DNA from 2 places in the Serratia sp. HNCC26DJ206 genome. Region 1 is predicted to be linked to the other one. Evidence: predicted binding sites of a transcription regulator. Region 1 holds the regulator's gene; the other holds the start of a gene.
The links. Region 1 encodes CRP, which controls carbon source genes, mostly activating them, when cyclic AMP is high. Its sites were predicted from a motif close to ATGTGANNNNNNTCACAT; they were not measured.

Region 1 (3,143 bases):
GTGCGTAGGCCAGCGTAGCAGGATCCGCCTCCTGTTCTTGCAGCAGCAGGCGTAATGCCGTTTGATCCTGCTCCAGCGCCTGATGGGCGTTCTTACGCAGCAGACCGCTCTGCCATTGCGGCCACAGCCAGATACTCCCGCCAAACACCAGCACGCAGCCAATCAGCGTATCAAGCAGGCGCGGTACCAGAAAATGGGTGCCGTTAAGCGCCAACAATTGCAGGGTATACACCGCGGTGACGGTAAACCCCATCACCGCCAGCCCATAGTTTTTGCGCAAGATCAGGTAGGCAGCCAGCGTGATCGCCAGCATGATGCTCAGCGTCAGGTGCTCCGGCAGTTGCAGTTGCAAGAGTCCGGCGGCGATCGCTAACCCGGCCAGCGTGCCGAGGGCACGATGTTGGATCCTGACGCGCGTGGCGTTATAGCCGTTCTGGCTGACCAGCATAATGGTCAGCAGGATCCAATAGGGCTTCGGCAGGTTGAAAATCATACCCAGACTGCTACCCACCGCCAGTATGATGCCCAGCCGGGCGGCATTGCGCAGGGCGTTGGACTTCAACGACAGGTAGCTCACCACGGCGGGCCAGAACGGCAACCGCGCCTGGTTGGCCATCAGATCGCGCTGATACAGCGGGCGTTGGCTGCGTAACAGGCGGGCGATGCGGCTGAAGTGGTAAAAACAGAACTGGCCAACCGGGTTCTCGGCATGCTGCGTAGCCACCTTTTCCAGCGCCGCCAGCTCATTCTTCATACTGAAACGCGCTGAACGCCGGTGATAGAGAATATCGTTGGCCACGATGCGCAAACGCCCGGCGATCACTTGAGCGTTGCGGCGGATAATCGCTTCGGCCTGGCTCTGTTCCACCAGTTTTTGCACTTCTTCTGGCTGATGCAGGCTGACGGTAATGTGTTCCTGCAGATCGAGTGCCACCTGGAAAGTGCGTTGCAGGCGTTTTTGCTCTTGGTTATTGGCATGGGGCAGGAAGTTTAACTGCTGATATAACAGGCTGATCAGATCCATCACTTTCTGCTGGCGTTGCAGCAGCGGCGGCAGTGCGGTTTCTGGATCGATGTGCTGGGTCAGCAGCGAATATTTGGCTTCGAAATAGTCTGCCAACTGGATATAGAGCTGGCTCAGGGATTCGCGCATCGGTTGCTCTTTCCACAGTTTGAACCAGAACCAGGTGAACAGCCCGTACCAGGCGGTGCCGACCAGATACAGCAGCGGCGCATGCCAGATCGGCACGTGTCCGGCCATGCTGAGAGAAAAGATGGCAGCGACCAGCGCGGCGGGCAGCAGACGTGCGTGCAGCGGGCTGATTTCACCGCTGACGCCCAGCAACAGCGCCATCGCCAGCATCAGTAAGGGTAACGGGATATGCCACAGCAGCGCCTGTTGCAGCAGCAAACTGCTGAGAGCAAACAGGGAACCGCCAACGGCCAGACGTTTGAAAAAGCGTTTGTGCGGCGTATCCAACCCGGCGATGTTGCAGCAGGCAGGTACCAGAGAGAACAGCAGGCCGAGTTGCAGGTTGCCCATCAGCAGGAAGAAAACCACCGGCAGGCACAGCACCAGCGTTTGCCGCAGTGCATAGTTGACTTCCGGGTGGTAGATCAGGCGCCGCCACATGATGAATGGGGGAAGTTAAAAAAAACGGCGTATCGCTACGCCGTTTCTTCAATAATTAACGCGTGCCGTAAACGACAATAGTTTTGCCGTGGGCAGAAATCAGGTTTTGATCTTCGAGCATTTTCAGAATACGACCGACGGTTTCACGTGAGCAACCGACGATTTGACCAATTTCCTGGCGGGTAATCTTGATTTGCATGCCATCCGGGTGAGTCATGGCGTCGGGCTGTTTTGCCAGGTTCAGCAGGGTTTGTGCAATGCGGCCGGTAACGTCAAGGAAGGCGAGGTTACCCACTTTCTCTGAGGTGATTTGCAGGCGGTTTGCCATCTGCGCAGACAGGCGCATCAGGATATCCGGGTTAACCTGAATCAACTGGCGGAATTTCTTATAGGAAATTTCAGCCACTTCACAGGCTGTTTTCGCTCTAACCCAGGCACTGCGCTCCTGGCCTTCTTCAAATAATCCAAGCTCGCCGATGAAATCCCCCTGGTTGAGGTAGGACAGAATCATCTCTTTGCCTTCTTCATCCTTGATCAGCACCGCCACGGAGCCTTTCACGATGTAGTAGAGCGTTTCGGCCTTTTCACCTTGGTGAATCAGCGTACTCTTTGATGGATATTTGTGGATATGGCAATGAGACAGGAACCATTCGAGAGTCGGGTCTGTTTGCGGTTTGCCGAGAACCATTCGCTGTTATCCTCTGTTGTTATCGCTGCCTTGTATCACAGGGGTCAGAGTTCCCTGTAAAACGTGCTTATAGCCCGGTGTTTTATAGAGTGGCTATCAACAGGTTTTGAGGCATGTTATAGAAATACGCTTGTACCCTAGCATATTAACTTGCGCCAAGTGCTGCAAGCTACATTCTGTTAACATACCAATATAGGGTCCTTTCCTCGGACATTCCCTGAAATCGGTGACCTGGAAAGAGTTCTTGCGGCTCTGTTTGTAGCACAGAGTGAGGCGGGTGTCTTGTGTTGTCTCGCTTCAGTATGATTAGCATCAGGTTCCGTTGCCAGTTTCTATGCGAAAGCGTACCCTGATTTTGAGAAATTAACTGGAGTGTACAAAATGCAGGCAAGAGTTAAGTGGGTAGAAGGACTGACATTCTTGGGCGAGTCTGCGTCCGGCCATCAGGTATTAATGGACGGTAACGCGGGCGATAAAGCGCCAAGCCCGATGGAAATGGTCTTAATGTCGGTTGGCGGTTGTAGCGCCATTGATGTGATGTCGATTCTACTGAAGGGCCGTAACGATGTCCGTGACTGCGAGGTAAAACTGACCTCGGAGCGCCGTGAAGAAGCACCGCGTCTGTTTACCCATATCAACCTGCATTTTATCGTCACCGGCAAAGGGCTGAGCGACAAGATTGTTGAGCGTGCGGTTAACCTGTCTGCCGAGAAGTATTGCTCGGTCTCGCTGATGCTGAGCAAAGCTGCCAGCGTCACCCACAGCTTTGAAATCTGTGAAGTGGCCTGAAGCTACCAGCGGTAACTGTGGCAGTGGTTGCTC
Region 2 (3,143 bases), on a different contig from region 1:
CACGGCAATCGACTCGCCCAGATAGGTGGAAGTCAACTTCTCACGCTCCAGCATTGCCGGAACATACTCAGGCTCAACGTAGCCGCCTTTCACCAGCTGCTCACCCGCAAAGCGTATTGCCTGCTCTTTGTCGGTGGCATGCAGATTGAGGAACACGTTGCTTTCGGTCAGTTTGAACAGGTTCTGCTCACCGGCTTCAAAGCTGTCGTCCAACGTGGCGATCACTTTCTGCTCGGTTTCGCCGGTTTTGTTGGCCGCCACCAGACGCGCGGTCAGATCGTTGTACAACTGGCTGTCGAGGAAGTTGGTCAGCGAAATGTGCTGGGCCTGCGGCGCATGACGCATCGCACGTTCGGTCAGATCGCGGTGGGTAATCACCAGATCCACATCTTCCGGCAGGTTGTTGATCGCGCAGTTAGTCACAGAGATATGTTTCAGCCCGGCGTCTGCCACTTTCTTGCGCAGCACACCGGCACCCATGGCGCTGGAACCCATACCGGCGTCACAGGCTACGATGATTTTACGCACGGTGTTCAGATCGCCGTCTGCCGCTGCATTCGCTGCTTTGCCGCCTTTGGACTGTGCTTTCATGTCCTGAATGCGACGGGTCGCTTCTTCCAGGTCATCTTCTTCTTTCACTTTCGAGGTTTTCAGCAGGAAGCCAGAAACCAGGAAGGAAACCAGGAAGGCTGCGAAGATCGCCGCCAGGTTAGCGAAGTAGGCACCTTTTGGCGTCATGGCCAGCACTGCCAGGATAGAACCTGGAGAAGCAGGGGAAACCAGGCCGCCGTTCAGCACGGTCAGGGTGAACACACCGGTCATACCGCCCAGAATAACCGCCAGAATCAGGCGTGGATTCATCAGCACGTATGGGAAGTAAATCTCATGGATACCGCCCAGGAAGTGGATGATTGCCGCACCGCCCGCAGACTGCTTGGCACTGCCACGGCCAAAGAACATATAAGCCATCAGCACGCCCATACCCGGGCCTGGGTTGGCTTCAATCAGGAAGAAGATTGACTTACCGGCTTCGGTAGCCTGCTGGATACCCAGCGGCGAGAAGATACCGTGGTTGATGGCGTTGTTCAGGAACAGGATTTTCGCCGGTTCAACGAAGATCGAGGTCAATGGCAGCAGGTTGTTGACCACCATGATATGCACGCCAGCCGCCAGAATCTTGGACAGCGCTTCGACCAATGGGCCAATGGCAAGGAAAGCGAGGATCGCCAACAGCATACCGATGATACCGGCGGAGAAGTTGTTCACCAGCATCTCAAAGCCGCTTTTGATCTTACCGTCTACCCAGCGGTCAAAATGTTTGATTGCCCAGCCACCCAACGGGCCAACAATCATGGCGCCGAGGAACATCGGCATATCGGCCCCGACGATCACGCCCATGGTGGTGATAGCACCCACCACACCACCACGCTCGCCGCCCACCAGTTTACCGCCGGTGTAACCGATCAGCAGTGGCAGCAGATAGGTGATCATTGGGCCAACCAGCTTGGCTAACGTTTCGTTAGGCAACCAACCGGTAGGAATGAATAGCGCGGTGATGATACCCCAGGCGATGAATGCGCCAATGTTGGGCATCACCATATTACTCAGGAAGCGGCCAAAGTTTTGAACTTTAACCTTGATATCTGGTGAAAACATAAAACACACCCCTATTGTTACGCGCTGACAATAAGAGCGCGCGATAATTGTTGTAACGTTCCAGCCCTGTTGATGCTGTATGCGAAACGGACTCTACCACGCTCTTTTTACTGCGCGAACCTCTCAACAAAACTGTGACTCATATCACACATAACACCCCCATGATCAGGCATTTATCGTGATGTAAATCACATTTATCCAGTGTAAAAAAAGCACAACAGGACGTTAATCGCATGAAACACAGCAAAAACGTGACACAAATCACAATTTAACTTCTGGTATTTGTTTTTAAATTGTGACATTAATCACAATTTATTTTACATCCGCTAACCGGGTTATGACCAGAAAGCGCATCTTCCCTGTGGGCACGCACTCCGCCAGCAATTAACCGTGGAGCGAATGAAAGAAAACTACATTAAAAGAAGTGATGATTCGGCGGTATTGCACCTAGTTGAAGTGTAGTACAGAAGTGCTGAGGGGAAGTGCGGCAAGTCATGAGAAAAAATGGGCGTTATGTGGGTAGACCAACACGTTGGCCCACCCACATCGTTCAATGCGCAGCGGCGTTTTCGCCCTATTGCATTACCGCTTGCACGGCTTTTTGTGCGTTCAGAAAATCCGGCTGCTTGGCCACCAGGCTCGCCATCATGGTGTTGTACTGCGTCGCCTGCTGCTGGGTGCGGAACTGTACGCCGCCATTGTTGAAACTGACCTGATTGCCCTGCGCCTGGAGGAAATCTCCGACCTGTACCAGCTCCTGCACAAAGCTGGCCGTGGTTGGAATGGCTGGCATCAAGGCATTGGCCGGTGCGGTGACAATTTTGTCATACGCCTGATTGTAAACCGCTTTCAGATCGTCCGGCTGTTTCAAGGTTGCACGCGCGGTGTCTGCCTGCGTTTTCGCCGACTGGATCTGCTGCCCTAACAGGTTTAACGCGCCCACCGACTGCTTCAGGTTATCGCGCTTGATCATGTAATCCTGCGCGGTGTGGATCTGGTTAATCTGATCCAGCACCGGAGTCAGGCTGGCATCAACCGACTTCGACAACTGCTGGGAGAAACCGACCAAAATCGCGTAATCACCGGCATAGTTGCCGAATTTCTGTTTCTGATCTTCGCTCAGCGTCGGAATGCTCACGCCGCTACGCATAACCGTATTCTGTAAGTAATCAACGAATGCCTTGCGTTGTTCTGGCTCTTTATCGCCGCAGGCGGTCAATTGCATAACCACCAACAATGCCAACACCGGTGCCAACCAACGCGCGAAACCTCTGCTCTGGATCCCTACCGCCATGTGACATAACTCCTATTTAAACGTCTCTTTTATCAGGCTCCATACCCTTTACTGCTCTCCATGCGCCTCTCCCCATCGTATCTACCTACAGATTCTTTGGGCCTACAAGAATAGATCAACTGGATGCGATGCGATACGCGATTCGCCTTTCTGGCTACATTGTGTTTCATTTTGCTGGGAGGGATGTAGGTAT

Region 2: AC2A1E_RS08570 (PTS mannitol transporter subunit IICBA) is a predicted target of CRP. The motif match lies at 1,833-1,850, and genes of this name have one in related genera.

What each region holds. Positions count from the first base shown of each region.
Region 1 is NZ_JBXUGP010000034.1:34,329-37,471, forward strand. It holds gene AC2A1E_RS20090 (YccS/YhfK family putative transporter) at 1-1,633, opposite strand, end outside; gene crp (cAMP-activated global transcriptional regulator CRP) at 1,689-2,321, opposite strand; gene AC2A1E_RS20100 (OsmC family protein) at 2,703-3,110, shown strand; gene AC2A1E_RS20105 (LysR substrate-binding domain-containing protein) at 3,113-3,143, opposite strand, start outside.
Region 2 is NZ_JBXUGP010000010.1:58,010-61,152, forward strand. It holds gene AC2A1E_RS08570 (PTS mannitol transporter subunit IICBA) at 1-1,656, opposite strand, end outside; gene AC2A1E_RS08575 (DUF3053 domain-containing protein) at 2,231-2,950, opposite strand.